2 regions of the Thalassospira sp. CA1 genome follow, and region 1 is predicted to be linked to the other one. Evidence: riboswitches for the same ligand, from Rfam matches in the RefSeq annotation. Region 1 holds a riboswitch; the other holds the start of a gene.

What was found. A riboswitch is a leader RNA that binds a small molecule or an ion and turns the genes downstream of it on or off. The one in region 1 is predicted to bind glycine.
Region 2: it holds a riboswitch for glycine, as region 1 does, so the genes downstream of both, gcvT (glycine cleavage system aminomethyltransferase GcvT) here and AC5Q5A_RS12250 (L-serine ammonia-lyase) in region 1, are expected to answer to the same signal.

What each region holds. Positions count from the first base shown of each region.
Region 1 is NZ_JBZCIA010000006.1:159,637-168,424, forward strand. It holds gene AC5Q5A_RS12235 (phosphotransferase enzyme family protein) at 1-719, opposite strand, end outside; gene fabG (3-oxoacyl-ACP reductase FabG) at 969-1,748, shown strand; gene AC5Q5A_RS12245 (dihydrofolate reductase family protein) at 1,832-2,365, opposite strand; gene AC5Q5A_RS12250 (L-serine ammonia-lyase) at 2,528-3,967, opposite strand; glycine riboswitch at 4,161-4,266, opposite strand; gene gpmI (2,3-bisphosphoglycerate-independent phosphoglycerate mutase) at 4,540-6,132, shown strand; gene AC5Q5A_RS12260 (murein hydrolase activator EnvC family protein) at 6,110-7,465, shown strand; gene AC5Q5A_RS12265 (S41 family peptidase) at 7,462-8,763, shown strand.
Region 2 is NZ_JBZCIA010000001.1:708,512-717,299, forward strand. It holds gene AC5Q5A_RS03215 (putative bifunctional diguanylate cyclase/phosphodiesterase) at 1-1,644, opposite strand, end outside; gene rnhA (ribonuclease HI) at 1,913-2,362, opposite strand; gene AC5Q5A_RS03225 (homoserine kinase) at 2,388-3,356, opposite strand; gene ispH (4-hydroxy-3-methylbut-2-enyl diphosphate reductase) at 3,402-4,349, opposite strand; gene AC5Q5A_RS03235 (hypothetical protein) at 4,606-5,163, shown strand; glycine riboswitch at 5,267-5,365, shown strand; glycine riboswitch at 5,369-5,476, shown strand; gene gcvT (glycine cleavage system aminomethyltransferase GcvT) at 5,536-6,648, shown strand; gene gcvH (glycine cleavage system protein GcvH) at 6,723-7,094, shown strand; gene gcvPA (aminomethyl-transferring glycine dehydrogenase subunit GcvPA) at 7,098-8,453, shown strand; gene gcvPB (aminomethyl-transferring glycine dehydrogenase subunit GcvPB) at 8,450-8,788, shown strand, end outside.

The sequences.
Region 1 (8,788 bases):
CCAAAACCGCAGTCATCGAAATCAATCACACCCAGCCGCTCACCTTCGACCAGAAGGTTTGCCAGACGCAAATCGGCATGGATCAGACCATAGCGATCATTGCCCATCCCGAAAGACGCAAGCTTCTGATCAAGATGGCTGCATAAACGTTCAAGCAACGCCAGACCATCTTCATCAAGTCCCGGTGCGTCCCGCCAATCCCCCCAATGCGGATTGGCGCCAAGGGTAGTATCGAATGTCCAGCTTTTGCGCACAAAATTAACCGATCGCGTCCATTGCCGCGCATGTCCATGCAGGCGCGCACTGATCGCGCCCAGCTTGAAAAATCCATCAACCAGCGCCTCATCAGCAGAGGGTTCCGCGCCACGCATGAAATCAAACGCGACCACATGGCGACTGACCCCGCCATGATCAAACTCGGCAACCAGTGACCCGTCACTGCGCATGCGTGGCTTGGGTGTTTCGACAATGTCACTGGCCCGAAGGGCATTGATCCAGGCGAGTTCAGACTCGATTTCGGCACGGGTGTGATAGCCCGGCCGATGAACGCGCAGGATCAGTTTTGCCCCGCTATTTGGATCGGTTGCCAAAAAAGTCGCATTTTCCGAAACGGTCAAAAGCGACACCCCGGCATCCGGCCCCATGCCCCAACCGGGCAGGACTGATATGGCGCCCTCTTTCAGGACATCAATCATGTTGTCATCGTAAATGCCGCCCAATTGATGCCTCCTGTCGCTGTTTCGTGACCGCCTTGAAATGGATGTTTCGCGCCGTTTCAGGACCGTCTCAGTGTCATTTTGTGAATAATGCGGCACAAAATGTGTAACTTGCAACATTTTTTGTTGCATCACGGAATATTTCGACCAATCATCAAGAAAACATAACGCAGCGCACAATCAGGGAACCGGCAATCCGCAGCACACTGCAAAGCTGGCGCATTGCCCAATGACTTCACGAAAGGATCGACCATGCTGACTTCGATTTCCGGCAAAAGCGTCATCGTCACCGGTGGCTCAAAGGGCATTGGCAAGGGCATCGCCAAGGTATTTGCCAGCAAGGGAGCAAAGGTCATGATCGCCGCCCGCACCGAAAAGGATGCAGCCGCGACCGTGGATGAAATCAAGGCCGCCGGGGGCACCGCCGACATGTTCCTGTGTGATGTCTCGGATTTCGATCAGGTTTCCGCGCTTGCCGACTACACGGCCAAGACCTTTGGCGGGATTGATATCCTGTGCGCCAATGCCGGCATCTTTCCGCAGGTCAAGATGGTCGATATGACGGCGGATGACTGGGATCAGGTGATGTCGACCAACCTTAAAAGCAGCTTCTTGTGCGTGAAGGCCTGCATTCCCCATTTCGAAAAAGCTGGCAAGGGCCGCGTGGTGATCACGTCCTCGATCACCGGGCCGATCACCGGTTATCCCGGATGGTCGCACTATGGCGCGTCAAAGGCCGGCCAGCTTGGCTTTATCAAGACGGCTGCCATGGAATTGTCGCGCTATAACACGACGATCAATGCCGTCATGCCTGGCAATATCATGACAGAGGGCCTGGCCGATCTTGGCGAGGATTATCTGAGCTCGATGGCGAACTCGATCCCGCTGAAACGTCTGGGCAGTGTCGAGGATATCGCCAATGCCGCCCTGTTCTTTGCATCCGATGAAGCCGCCTATATCACCGGCCAGCAGATCGTGGTCGATGGTGGCCAGATCCTGCCAGAATCGCTTGAGGCACTTGAAGAGATCTAAGCCTTTATCCTGCGCCAAAAACAGCACAGGAACACAAAGCCCGCATCCGGTTCACCAGATGCGGGCTTTGTTTATTTTCTGGCTTAGGCCAAACCGTACTGGCTGCGCACGACACCGGAATTGTATCGCTCGGACGCCAGAAGACGGGGCTTAAGCCCACCAGCGTCACGCCCGAACAATGAAATACCGGAACCCAGCACTTCCGGGATGGTAAAGATATCAAGCTGATCGGCAAAGCCGCCAAACAGGAACTGTGTCACCACACTGCCCCCGCCGACGACCCAGATGTCACCATCCGCCGACCGCCGGTCGCGCAATTGATCGACCAGTTCGATGATACTCCCGCCATAGGCCTCGGTATTGGCAGGCCGATCTTTGGGCAGTTCGCGTGAAGTCAAAACGATTGTGCGGCGGGCCTCATAGGGCCAGTCGCCAAATTCCATCACCTGATCAAAGGTGTTTCGCCCGATGATCAGCGTACCGACGGAGTCCAGAAAGTCATCAAAGCCGAACTCGGCCGGGTCATATTCCCCCAACCAGTCCACCGCACCATTAGCACGCGCAATGAAGCCATCCAGACTGACCGCGATGTAAATGCGGAACAGTTTTTTGCTCATGTCTATGTCCAACCGATATTGGGGTCTTTGCCCCTATTTTTAGTCGGCAAATCATAGCAAAACACCAACCGCAAGTCGCAAGAAACAAGAACAGAAAACCGTCTAATTTACAGCGCAGGTGCCCAAAAGCCCGGTTTTCCGCCCTATTCTTAAGAGTTGGGATCAGCACTCGACCACGTTGACATTGACCGCAAGACCGCCCTGACTGGTTTCCTTGTACTTGCTTTGCATGTCGAGTCCCGTCTGGCGCATGGTCTCGATCACCTTATCAAGCGACACGGTATGCTGTCCGTCACCGCGCAGTGCCAGACGCGCAGCGTTGATCGCCTTGACCGCGCCCATGGTATTGCGTTCAATGCAGGGCACCTGCACCAGACCGCCAATCGGATCGCAGGTCAGGCCAAGGTTATGTTCCATACCGATCTCGGCAGCGTTTTCGACCTGTTCGGGCGTTCCGCCCAGCACGGCACACAACGCGCCCGCAGCCATTGAACAGGCAACCCCCACCTCGCCCTGACAGCCAACTTCGGCCGCGGAGATTGAGGCGCGCTTTTTATAGATCGACCCGATGGCCGCCGCGGTCAGAAGGAATTCACGAATTTTGTGCTGATTGGCGTTGGCACCGAACTTTTCGTAATAACGCAGAACGGCGGGAATAACGCCTGCGGCCCCGTTGGTCGGTGCGGTCACAACCCGACCGCCTGCGGCATTTTCTTCGTTCACGGCAAGGGCATAAAGATTGACCCAGTCAATCACCGTTAGCGGATCACGCAGGCCTGCTTCGGGCTTTTCGGTCAGTTCCTTGTAAAGGTTCGATGCCCGACGTTTGACATTCAGGCCACCGGGCAAGATACCGTCAGTGCGGATGCCACGGTCAATGCAGCTCATCATCGCGTCATGAACGCGATCAACAAAGGCAATGGTTTCATCAGAGCTGCGCCAGCTTTGCTCGTTCTCCATCATGATTTCGGCGATGGAGCGCCCTTCACGCTTGCAGATTTCCATCAGCTCATCGGCGGACGAGAACGGAAATGGCAAGGTGATGTTATCGCCGGAATATTCCGCACCGTGATCGTCACTGGATACGATAAAGCCACCCCCGACCGAGAAATATTCCTGGGTATGGATTTTCACGCCATCTTGGTCAAAGGCGGTAATGCGCATGCCATTGGGATGCTGCGGCAGGGTTTCTGTGAAATGAAACACCAGATTGGTATCGCGGTTAAAGGCAACCGGATACTGCCCGTAAAGCTGCAACTGGCTGGTTTCATCAATCGCAGCCACAGTCGGCACGATATCATCAGGATCGATATTGCGCGGGCGCTTGCCATTCAGGCCCATGATCACCGCGGTATCGGTTGCGTGCCCCTTGCCAGTCAGGGCAAGCGATCCATAAAGATCAACCACGACACTGCCGGTCTTTTGCAAAAGATTGCGCGCCTCAAGTTCAAGGCAGAAACGATATCCCGCGCGCATCGGGCCAACCGTATGCGAACTCGAAGGACCGATACCAATCGTGTAAAGATCGACAACCGACAGGTTGACGTCATGTTGGGATTTCTTTTGCGATCCCGAAGAGGGATCGGTCGCGGGATTTGTCATCAAGGGCCTCCTTCACGGCTCAATAACGCGCTTGTTTTCGCGCTGTTTACGAACCGGTGTTTTTGCCCCCTCTGTCCCTTGACCTGAGATTATCCGCCCTGCCTGATCAAGATCGGCTTGGGGCGTTCATCCTTCGGTGGAAACCTGACCAGCGCTTTCTCCCAGGCGCTTTTTGGTTTCTCTCTCCAGAGCCTCTTCCGTGACGGTCCATCTGCCTGAGAGTGTTTATGAGGCATTGCTCCTTCGGCGCCGTACATCATGCAAATCGCGTGATATCCGAACTCTCCCGTCACGGTGCGAGATAACATTTCTGCCACCTCAGAGGTTCACCGTCAGATTGAACACTATCTGCGTCTTTAGACACTGTCAAAAGAACTGGTTTGCATCTGCAAAATTTTCTGCGGCAGATGCTGTTAAGCAACGGTAATCGTGCTAAATTGCCCTGGTAATTGATGTACCCGTCGTGCGCGAAGACTGACCCACCCTGTCCGCATGGCGGGATTGATGGCGAAAGAACCCGTAAGTCACCATATTTACGGGACATTCAGCCTTTTCCTTTATCTGTGGGGTTTATGAACGTGACTGTATCGAATTCCGTAAAGCGCCCGCGCCCTGTGGTGCTGTGCATTCTGGACGGCTGGGGTTATCGCGAAGAAAGCAAGGACAACGCTGTCGCCCTTGCCAACACGCCTGTCTGGGATGACCTTTACGCCAACAATCCGACCGGGTTTCTCAAGGCCTGCGGTCTGGATGTTGGCCTGCCCGAAGGTCAGATGGGCAACTCGGAAGTCGGTCACATGAACCTTGGTGCTGGCCGTGTGGTCATGCAGGAACTACCCAAAATTGACGAGGCCGTAAAAACCGGCACCATCGCCGATACCGACACCGTCAAAAAGATCATTGCCAAACTTTCCGATTCCAAGGGCGTTTGCCATATCGCGGGTCTTCTGTCCGAAGGCGGGGTGCATTCCCATCAGGCGCACATGGCGGCCCTGGCCAAGATCATTGCAGGTGCCGGTGTACCGGTGAAAATTCACGCCTATCTTGATGGCCGTGATACCGCACCGAAAAGTGCCGCCAAGTTCCTTGAGAAATTCCGCGCCCTGATCGGCGATGCCAATGTTGAAATCGCCACAGTCACCGGCCGTTATTACGCCATGGACCGCGACAATCGGTGGGAACGTGTAAGCCAGGCTTATTTCACCATGGTTCAGGGCAAAAATTACGCCGATGGCCGCAGTGCTGATAGTGCGGAGGCCGCGATTGCCAACGCGTATGAAGCCGGTACGACCGATGAATTTGTTCTGCCGACCGTGATTGGCGATTATGACGGCATGAAGGATGGCGACGGCCTTCTGATGACCAATTTCCGGGCGGATCGCGCACGTGAAATCCTTGCAGCCCTTTGCGCACCGGAATTTGACGGCTTTGATCGCGGCACGCCGGTCAAGTTTGCCGTTCAGGCCGGGATGGTTGAATATTCGTCCGAACATGCGAAATATATGGATGCGATCTATCCGCCGCAGACCCTGCCGAATATCTTTGGCGAAGTGGTTTCCAAGGCCGGCATGAAGCAGCTTCGCATCGCCGAGACCGAGAAATACCCGCATGTGTCGTTCTTCTTTAACGGCGGCGAAGAACAGGTATTCGAGGGCGAGGACCGCATTCTGGTCGCCTCCCCCAAAGTCGCGACCTATGACCTGCAGCCAGAAATGTCGGCACCGGAAGTGACTGAAAAACTGGTCGCTGCCATCAAGTCGGAAAAATACGACACCATCATCCTGAACTTTGCCAACCCGGACATGGTCGGCCATAGCGGCATTCTTGAAGCCGCGATGAAGGCCGCCGAGGCGGTTGATACCTGCCTTGGCAAAGTGATTGACGCGATCAAGTCGGTCGGCGGCGTTGCCTTTGTTACCGCCGATCACGGCAACTGCGAAGTGATGGTTGATCCGGAAACCGGCGAACCGCACACGGCACATACACTTAATCTCGTTCCGACCATCCTTGTTAACGGTCCGGAAGGGGTAACATTGGAAGATGGTCGTTTGGCCGATGTCGCACCGACCTTGCTGCAATTGCTTGGCGTGCCGCAACCGGCCGAAATGACCGGTAAACCCTTGCTTAAGGGCCTGAAACAGAATGACGCGCTTCTTGCGAGCTAAGTTAGCTTATGAGATCGCCCTGCCTGCGCTGATCGCTTTTGCGGTTTTTGCTGCAGGCGGGGCTGCGCCTTCTTTTGCCCAATCGCTGCAAAAGGTTGATCAGCAACTTGATCAACTTGAAAACCAGCTTTCCGAACAGCAAAAACAGGAAGAGTTCCTGTCACGCAAATCCCGGGAACTCTGGACCGAGGAACAAGCCCTTCAGTCCGAGGCGATATCTGTCGCCAGACGCACCCAGCGCCTTGAAACGACGCTGACCGAACTGGAAGATCAGCTCGAAACCCTTGAAGCACGCGAAAAGGTCGCGGCCACCAGCCTTGAAGACAAGGCCGGGCAATATGCTCGCATCCTGATGGCCCTGCAGCGCCTGTCGACCACCCCGCCCGAAGCAGTCATTGCCCTGCCGACATCGCCGCAGGATACGTTGCGTTCGGCGGTATTGCTTAAGGCCGCCTTGCCCGGTGTCGAACAGCATGCCCGCGATCTGCGCAAGGAACTGGGCGAGATTGCCACGCTGCGCGAAGATATTCGCAATCGTCGCAGCGAGTTGGCCGCTGCCACCCAGGAATTGCAACAAGAACGCGCATCCCTTGCCGCCCTTCTGGATGAAAAGCGCCGCCTGCGCGCCCAGACAGAGGCCGAAGCCGAGGAAGCCGCCAAGGCCGTAAGTGTGCTTGCCGATGAAGCCAAATCGCTGGGCGAGCTTTTGCGTAATCTGGAAAATCGTGCCGAAGGGCTGCCACGTCCGCGCGCGCGTCCGGAAGTTCGTGTTGCGACACGTACCGAACCGGATGCAGACACGCTTGGTGCGACAACAATTGCCAAAAACACACCGCCACCGCCGCCCGAAAGCAAATCTGATGCGGGCAAGACCGGTGGTAACGACACAAGTGACGAAGAATTCGCTGTTGGCAGCTCGATCACACTGGCACAGGGTAACCTCCGCATGCCCGCCAGTGGTAAAGTGGTTACACTTTTTGGTGAAAAATCACGCGGCCCGGATGGTTTGACCGTAAACAGGTCCAAGGGAATTGAGATCAGCACACGCGCAAATGCGCAGGTTGTCTCACCTTTTGACGGCAAAGTTGTCTTTGCTGGCCCGTTCCGCGGGTATGGCCGACTCTTGATTATCGAACACGGCGAAGGATACCATAGCCTTATCGCCGGTTTTGATCGGCTGGACAGTGTGGTAGGACAATATCTATTGGCGGGCGAACCTGTTGGTATTATGGGTGAAACTTCGCCAAAACTATATCTGGAGATGCGCCAGAACGGGGAAGCAATCAATCCGCTTCCATGGCTGGCCTCGAAAAACGGCAAGGTAAGTGGATGAAAACCTCACGATTGGCAGTACTCGCACTCGCGACCGGCATGACTATCGGCCTTGCGTCGCCAGTTTTGGCGCAATCTTCAACCTCCTCGGCTGAGACCTATCGGCTGCTCAACCTGTTTGGCGATGTGTTCGAACAGGTCAAAAGCAAATATGTCGAAGAAGTCGATGACAAAAAACTGATCGAAGCGGCCATCAACGGCATGCTGACATCGCTTGATCCGCATTCCTCGTATCTCAACATGGATAATTTCGAGGAAATGCAGGTCGATACCCGCGGCGAATTCGGTGGTCTTGGCATCGAAGTCACCATGGAAGACGGCTTTGTCAAAGTCATCGCCCCGATCTATGACACGCCGGCCGAAAAGGCTGGCCTTCAGCCGGGCGACTTCATTACGCATATCGATGGCACCGCCATTCGCGGCATGACGCTGAATGACGCGGTTGAGATGATGCGCGGCAAGGTCAATACCGACATCGTCCTGACCATCATCCGCAAGGGCGAACAGGCACCGTTCGATGTCACCCTGACCCGTGCGGTGATCAAGATCCAGTCGGTCCGCGCCGAACCGAAAGACGATATCGGCTATATCCGTATCACCAAATTCAACGAACAGACCGCCAGCGGCCTGCAGCGCGCCATTGCTGACATGCGCGAAGAAATCGGCCCGGAAATCAAGGGTCTGGTGATTGACCTGCGCAACAACCCGGGCGGCTTGCTTGATCAGGCGATCTCGGTTTCCGATGCCTTCCTTGATAAGGGTGAAATCGTATCGACCCGTCCGCGTGACACCGAAAACACCGAACGTTACAACGCACGCAGTGGTGACCTCAGCGAAGGCTTGCCGATTGTGGTTCTGATCAATGATGGCTCTGCCTCGGCATCCGAAATTGTCGCCGGCGCCCTTCAGGATCACCGCCGTGCGGTCATTATGGGCACGCGCAGCTTTGGCAAGGGATCGGTCCAGACCATCCTGCCGATGCCCGGAAACGTGGCACTTCGTCTGACCACGGCGCGGTATTACACGCCGTCAGGCAAATCCATTCAGGAAGTCGGCATTGTGCCGGACATCATCGTTCCGCAGGCACGTGTCGAAAGCATCGAGGCGGATACCCGTCGCTCCGAAGCATCGCTTAGTGGCGCCCTTCGTAACGAGGACGAAGGCATCACAGATGCGGAACAGGATGCAAATTCCCGCCGTGACGAGGCCGAACAGCTGGCGATTGATGATTATCAGCTGTCGCGCGCGCTTGACATGATCCGGGGTATTTCGCTGTTTGGCCCGCGTCCGAATGGGTAAGGTTGGACCCGGCATCGTGAGAGAC
Region 2 (8,788 bases), on a different contig from region 1:
GCGGCAGTCGATTTTCGGCTGATAGTAAAGTTCGAGTTGATCGTGTTCGAGCGCGTTGCGCAGATCTTCCTCGATGGTTTTGCGTTCCTTGACCCGTTCATGCATCGACGGCAGGAAGAAGCGGTAATTGTTGCGCCCTTCGGCCTTGGCAGCATACATCGCCATGTCGGCGTTCTTGACCAGCTGTTCGGGGTTTTCGCCGTCTTCCGGGAAAAGCGTAATGCCGACACTGGCCGTCGAATGCAGGCGGATGCCGCGGCAATCAAACGGCTGGCACAGTTCGTCGATGATGCGTTGGGCAAGGGCAATAGTGTCTTCGATGTTCTGGACATCGGTCTGGATGATGGCGAATTCATCCCCGCCAAGGCGGGCGGCGGTATCCGAATCCCGGATGATGCGCGACAGGCGCTGACCCATTTCCTGGATCATCAGATCGCCAACATCGTGGCCGAAGTGGTCGTTGATGTCCTTGAACCGGTCAAGGTCGACAAACAGAACCGTCACGCCGCGCTGGAAACGACGGGCAGACAGCAGCGCCTGACGCAGACGGTCAAGGAACAGGGTGCGGTTCGGCAGGCTGGTCAGAACGTCATGGACCGCAAGGTGACGCATGCGGGCTTCGGTTTGTTTACGTTCGGTAATATCGGTGTAGGTCGCAACATAACCGCCGCCCGGCATCGGGTTGTGATCAACCTGAATGACACGACCATTAGGGCGGGTACGTTCCATGCGATAGGGTTCACGGCGACGGGCAATCGCAACGCGGTCGGAAATCAGCGCCTGAATGCTGACATCGCCATATTCACCGCGTTCACCGTTATAGCGCAGGATGTCGGAAAGCGGGGTGCCTTCCTTCACCAGATCACGCGGCAGGTTGAGCAATTCGATATAGCGTTCGTTCCAGACCATCAGGTTCAGGTCCTGATCGAACAGACAGATGCCCTGGCCGATATTGTGAAGGGTTGCTTCCAGCAGGGCCTGTTTGCGCTGGGCTTCTTCCTGCGCCTGACCCTGAAGGGCGACCATTTCATTATATTCGCGGATCAGAAGCCCGAGTTCGTCCGAGCTGTTCCATTCCACCGGGCGGCGCAGTCGGCCGTGCTTGGTCATTCGGATGGAGTGCAGCAGTCGGTTAAGCGGTTCCTTGATCGAGCGTTTGTTGGCGATCAGAAGGCTTGCGGCCACGACCGAGATCAAAAGCCCGAACAGGATCATGTCGATCGCAATACGGCGGAACAGCAAATCCTGAACGCGTGCGTCGGTGAAGTAAATCACCAGTTCGCCAACGTCATGGCGGACGTTGTTGCGTTCGAAATAGACACGGCGCGAAAGGCGAAGCGTGTCGGCCAATTCGGATTGCGATACGCCGGTATGGGCAAATTCGGTGCCGTCTGCGCCCAGTGCCTGCACGGCAACAATGTCGCGATCGCGCGCCATGGCATTGAGTGCAGATTCAATATTGTCGACGTCGAGATACCAGAAAGGTGTGGCCAGAACGCGGGCGTTAATGTCGGCGGTCTGTTCGACCTTGCCATTCAGGTCATCGCGCAGCACCTTGTAGCTGACATAGCCAAAAACGATGAAAAGCGCGAGCGAGAACAGCGAAACAAGCGGCAATGCGATAAACAGCAGCCGACTGCTCAAGGACTTTCGTTGTAAAAACCCGTACGATCCGCGTGACAAGCGTTCTCTCCCTGACACCCACTTTAGGCTAGTCGAATATAATGTACTCGACCTTTGTATGGGTGCCAACACCCCCTTGAATTAGTCTCAAGTCAAACCGCAACTTGATGAAAACGCAAGTTTGATTTCGTTAAACATTCAATTATCTGACACAAGCCAGCAAAGCTATTTATCTTGTAGCGAAGTCCCTCAGCTTCAAGCATTTTTCCCGATAACCGCGAAAAATTCGTTATCGCGGCACAGCTTGTCGGGCCAATTCGTCGCATCTTTCGTTTTCCGGGTGACCGGCATGACCCTTTACCCAGTGCCACTCGACCTTATGTGGTTCAAGGGCTTGGAGCAAACGTTGCCATAATTCCACATTCTTGACCGGCTTTTTATCGGCGGTTTTCCAGCCACGTTTCTGCCAGCCGAAAATCCATTTGGTAATACCGTCGCGCACATAGCTGCTGTCGGTGTAGATATCGATGACGCAGGGACGTTTCAGGGCTTCCAGCGCACTGATGGCCGCCATCATTTCCATACGATTGTTGGTGGTTTCCGGATCGCCGCCCGACATTTCCTTTTCGACACCCTTGAAGCGCAAAATAGCGCCCCAGCCACCGGGGCCGGGATTGCCGCTGCACGCGCCGTCCGTGTAAATCTCGACGCGGTTATCGTCACCGTTACTTGAAGTCATATTGTCGTGTTCCCCGCCTTTGTGCCTAATCCAGGCCATAGGCTGTTGCGTTTTCCACACGTTGGTGGAACCGCAATTTGTTGATGTATTCGCGCGGGTTCTTCGGGGTGACCAGCGCATCCTTGGGTGTATTCACCCAGTCATACAGCCGTGTCAGAAGGAACCGAAGACTTGCGCCGCGCGCCAGAATGGGCAGGGCGGCCTTTTCGACGTCCGAAAGTGGACGGACCTTGCTGTAATGCGACAGAAGGTTTTTGGCCTTGGTCACATTGAAGCTGTTATCGGGTTCAAAGCACCAGGCATTCATGCAAATTGCAACGTCATAGCAAAACAGGTCATTGCACGCGAAATAGAAGTCAATCAGCCCGGAAACGGCTTCCTTGTTCGGAAAGAAGAAGACGTTATCGGGGAACAGATCCGCGTGAATGACCCCCTTGGGCAAGGCATGCGGCCAGTTTTCTTCAAGAAATGCGAGCTCTTCGCCAATCATCTTGCCAAGGCCGGGTTCGACATCGTCGGCATGTTCCGCGCAGCTGTCGAAAAGCGAACGCCATCCTTTGATGCTCAGCGCATTGGGCAGGTGCATTTCGAAGTCCTGACCGGCTGAGTGCAATTCGGCCAGTGCGGCGCCGACCCCGGCACAGTGATGGGGTTGAATACGCCTGGGCGACATGCCTTGCAGGAAGGACGTGATGGCGGCCGGGCGACCACAAAGGCGTCGCAGGGCAACACCGTCCTTGCCGTGGATCGGGGTCGGGCAATTCAGTCCCTTGGCCGACAAGTGATCCATCAGGCCAAGATAGAAGGGCAAATCATCTGGATTTACCCGCTTCTCATACAGGGTCAGGATATAAGGCGCCTTGGTCGTCTGAAGCAGGAAATTGGTATTTTCGACGCCTTCTGCGATCCCCTTGAACGATACCACGTCACCGATATCGTATTCGGCCACAAAGCGGGAAATATCTTCGTCTGAAACGTCGGTATAGACGGCCATGAGTTCTATCGTCGTCCTGATCTGAAAGTAAGCATGTCCGCAGACCTAGCTGGCAAGCTGACGCGGCAGTTTGAAGGTGACATTTTCGTTGGTCAGCGTGATTGTCTCGACCGTCACGTCAAAGCGTTCGCGGCAGGCATCAATGACTTCCTCGACCAGGATTTCAGGCGCGGACGCACCCGCAGTGATGCCAAGGCTTGAAATACCGTCAAGCTTGGACCAGTCGATATCCTTTGCCCGTTCGACCAGAACCGACCGTGTGCAGCCTTCGCGTTTGGCGACTTCGACCAGACGGTTGGAGTTCGATGAGTTCGGCGCGCCAAGGACCAGAATGGCATCGGCCTTTTCCGCGATCAGTTTGACCGCATGCTGGCGGTTGGTCGTGGCGTAGCAGATGTCTTCCTTTTTCGGCACCGCGATTGACGGGAAACGCCGTTGCAGGATTTCAATGATCTTGGCGGTGTCATCAAGTGACAAGGTCGTCTGGGTTACGAAGGCCAGATTTTCCGGATCGCTGATTTCGATGGTTTCGGCGTCTTCTTCGGTCTCGACCAGGGTCATGCTGCCGGGGGGTAACTGGCCCATCGTGCCGATGACTTCGGGATGACCGGCATGACCAATCAGAAGAATATGTTTGCCATCGGCGTGATGACGTTCCGCCCCGCGATGGACCTTGGAGACCAGCGGGCAGGTCGCATCAAGATATTCAAGTTTGCGGGTTTCGGCCGCCTCGGGCACGGATTTCGGGACACCATGGGCCGAAAAGATCACTGGCACGCCATCGGGAACGGCATCAAGTTCGTCAACGAAAACGGCACCCATATCGCGTAGGCGATTGACCACGAATTTGTTATGCACGATTTCGTGGCGGACATAGACAGGTGCACCATATTTTTCGAGTGCCTTTTCGACGATCTCGATGGCGCGATCAACCCCCGCGCAGAAACCGCGCGGATTGGCAAGAACGATCCGAAGGCTGGCTTTGTCAGACATGATACAGGTCCGGCTTTCCCAATTGCGTGCGGGCGTTGCCGACGCATTTTTCAAACATTGACGTTACATAACCTGCCTGATCATGCGGTGCAATGACTCTGGGGTAAATGGTCGGTGCGGGTTGGCCGAATTTTTGACGTTTTACACGGCCCAAGGCCGTTCAAGCGGGTTGTGCCGACATCCGCGACAGAATAGACTGCGCGCGGGCCGGTCGTCGCGACGTGGCCCGAAAACATTTGGTTTGATAGAGGCTTGGATGACAATCGGTAACGGACTTCGGCGCGTTTATGCATTGGGTATGGTCTCGCTTGGTGGATTGCTAAGCGCATGCGGCGGTGGCAACCCGTTTGAAGAACAGCCGGTCCCGGTTTGTCCGGCGGCCTATCTGCCAAAGGATACGGCAAAGCTTGTCCAGTTCAGTGGTGCAGGCCGTGACCTGACCGATGTGATCGTCGAAGCCGAATTTACCGGCTACCTTGGTGATTGCGGCTATGACCTTGATGACAAGGAACTTGATGTCATCATCAGCCCGATCATTACCGCCGAGCTTGGACCGGCAGCCCAGAACCGTAACGTTCAATTTAAATATTTCGTCGCCCTGCGTGACCCGAACGGCACCTTCATTCAGAAGTCGGTGTTTGACGTGAATATGGCGTTTGCCGACAATCTGAACATGGCACGCATCCGTGACGAGCAGGTGACCCTGTCGGTGCCGTTGGACGATGTCTGGACCGGTCCGGATTACGAAATCTATCTTGGTTTTCAGCTGAGCGCGGACCAACTTGAGTATAATCGCCGGTTCGGAACCGATTGATTTTATTCGGGTTTGTTTGCTTGAGACGCGGCAGACCGATCGTGCCCGAAAAATAGGGGCTGGTCGGTTTGCGCGGAAACCCGTATAACAGAAACATACCCAAATGATGCACGTGGGAGAGGCCGCAGTCCTTATCGGATGAGCGGACGCCGAAGGAGCAACCACCCCGGAAACTCTCAGGCAACAGGACCGCGTGGAGATGGGACTCTGGAAAGCAGGTGACCTGAATTTGTGATCAGGAACACCTCGCCGAAGATGTAAGCAGACCGGCTTCCTACCCCGGATGTGATTCTTTCAGGCTCCAAAGACAGAGGGGGAATGTGGTTGGCCACTGGTCGGCTATATTTCGCAACGATTGTCCTGGAGAACCTGATGGCGGATCAAGAATCCGAACTTCTAAAAACTGCCCTTTATGATTTGCATGTGGAACTCGGTGCCAAAATGGTGCCGTTCGCTGGCTATGCCATGCCTGTGCAATATCCGCTTGGTGTGAAGGGCGAACATCTTCATACCCGTGCGAAGGCAGGCCTGTTTGATGTGTCCCATATGGGGCAGGTGCGTTTGACCGGCGAGAACCGCGTGGCGGAGCTTGAAAAACTTGTGCCCGGTGATATCGCCATCCTTAAACCCGGTCGCACCCGCTATTCCGCATTTACCCAGGACGATGGCACGATCCTTGATGATCTGATGATTACCAATGCGGGCGACAGCCTGTTTCTGGTGATCAATGCGGCCTGCAAGGACGATGACATCGTTCACATGCGTGCCAATCTTGGCGATGGTGTATCGCTTGAAGAAATCGATGACCGTGCGCTTCTGGCACTTCAGGGCCCGGAAGCGGCCAAGGTTCTGGCACGCTTTGCGCCATCGGTTGCCGATCTGAAATTTATGAGCTTTGCCGAAATCGACATCGCTGGCAGTCCGTGCTTTGTGACCCGTTCGGGTTACACCGGCGAAGACGGCTTTGAGATTTCCGTACCCAACGCCGATGCCGAGGCGCTTGCACGCAAGTTGCTCGCCGAGGATGAGGTCGAGGCGATCGGCCTTGGTGCACGTGACTCATTGCGCCTCGAAGCGGGTCTTTGCCTGTATGGTAACGACATTGATACCACCACGACCCCGGTTGAAGGGGATCTGAACTGGATCATCAACAAACGTCGCCGGGCCGAGGGTGGCTTCAAGGGGGCGGATGTGATCCTTGATCAGCTTGAACACGGTGCGGATCGCAAACGTGTCGGCATCAAGCCCGAAGGCAAGGCACCGGCACGCGAACACACCCAGATTTTGAACGCGGATGGCGAAGACATCGGCGAGATCACCTCGGGCGGGTTTGGCCCGACCGTCGATGGTCCGATTGCCATGGGGTATGTTGCAATTGAATTTGCCGAACCGGGTACCAAGGTCGATCTTATGGTGCGTGGCAAGGCGCGCCCGGCCGAGGTGGTCGAACTTCCGTTCGCGCCGCATCGTTATTTCCGCGGTTGAGAACCAGAATTTATCATAGAGAGAGCGGCGCTACGCTGCATTGGCACTGAATTGATCAACAGGGACAATGGAAGATGACTAAGAAATTTTCGCAGGAACATGAATGGATCGAGCTTGAAGACGGTGTGGCAACCGTTGGCATTACCGATTACGCGCAGCAGTCGCTGGGCGATATCGTCTATGTCGAGCTGCCGGAAGTTGGCAAGAAACTGACCAAGGATGGCGACGCCGCAGTTGTTGAATCGGTCAAGGCCGCCAGCGACGTTTACGCCCCGCTGGATGGCGAAATTGTCGAGGTCAATGAAGAGCTCGATGACAATCCTGCACTGGTCAATGAAGCCCCGGAATCCGATGGCTGGTTCTTTAGAATGACACTGACCGATGAATCCCAGCTTGATGAGCTGATGGATGAAGCTGCCTACAAAGACTTCGTCGAAGGCCTTTAAAACATGCGTTATCTCCCACTGACACGCGCTGATCGTGCTGCGATGCTTGATACCATCGGGGCATCATCGGTTGATGAACTTTACTGTGATGTGCCGGACGGCGCGTTGCTTGATGCACCTGTTGATTTGCCATCCCACCTTGGCGAAATGCAGGTCGAACGCGATATGATGGCCTTGGCCGCCAAGAATATGGGCGCATCAAGCGTGCCCAGTTTCCTGGGTGCGGGTGCCTATCGCCACCATGTCCCGGCGACGGTTGATTACGTGATCCAGCGCGGTGAATTCCTGACCGCCTATACCCCGTATCAGCCGGAAATCGCGCAAGGCACGCTGCAATACCTGTTTGAATTCCAGACCCAGGTTGCCTCGATCACCGGGATGGATGTTGCCAACGCGTCGATGTGGGATGGTGCGACATCCTGTGCCGAAGCGGTTCTGATGGCCTGCCGCGCGACCCGTCGCAAAAAGGCGGTGCTTTCGGGTGGTCTGCATCCGCATTACCGCGAAGTGACCGAAACCTATTGCCAGTATAGCGACACCGAAGTCGCCGGGCGCGACGGGCATCCGGAACATCAGGCAACTGCCGAAGAACTCAACGATCTGATTGATGATCAGACGGCATGTGTTGTGGTGCAGTACCCGGACGTGTTTGGCCGCATTCAGGATCACACCCAACTGGCTGATCTTTGCCATGCCAAGGGTGCGCTTCTGGTGGTGGTCTTTACCGAGGCGGTGGCGTTTGGCGCGGTGAAATCACCGGGCAGCTTTGGCGCAGACATCGTTTGCGGCGAAGGCCAGTCGATCGGTAATGCGCTGAACTATGGTGGGCCGTATGTCGGGCTGTTTGCCACCACGCAAAAGCTCGTGCGTCAGATGCCGGGCCGCTTGTGCGGTGAAACGGTCGATCAAGACGGCAAGCGTGGTTTTGTTCTGACGCTTTCGACCCGCGAACAGCATATCCGCCGTGAAAAGGCGACCTCGAACATCTGCACCAACTCGGGCCTGTGTTCGTTGGCCTTTACGGTGCATATGAGCCTGCTGGGTGAAGACGGTTATCGCCGTCTGGCGACATTGAACCATGAAAATGCCTGCAAGGCGGCGGATGCGATTGATGCCGTTGATGGGGCGTCTGTGGTCAATGACAGCTTCTTTAACGAATTCACCGTCAAGCTCTCCAAGCCGGCCGCCGAAGTGGTTGAAGCACTGGTTGCCAAGGGCGTCCTTGCTGGTGTGCCGCTGTCGCGCCTGTATCCGAACCGTTCGGATCTGGATAACTACCTGTTGGTTGCGGTCACCGAAACCAACACGGACGAGGATATCGCGGCCCTTGCGTCCGCATTGAAGGAGGCGCTGGCATGACCTTTACAACCCATACCGGCAACCGTGGACTTGTTCTTGAAGAGCAGCTTATTTTCGAGCAGGGCCAGCCCGGCCGAACCGGCGTTGATTTGCCGGAACCCAAGGGCACCAAATCGCGCCTTGGCGGTCTTGACCGTGACAGCGACGTTGGTCTTCCGGGCCTTTCGGAGCCGCAAGTCGTGCGTCACTTCACGCGCCTGTCGCAGAAGAACTATGGCATTGATGCCGGTTTCTTCCCGCTTGGTTCGTGCACGATGAAGCATAACCCGCGCCTGAACGAAAAAGTTGCGCGTTTGCCCGGTCTTGCCGATCTGCATCCGATGCAGCCTGAAAGC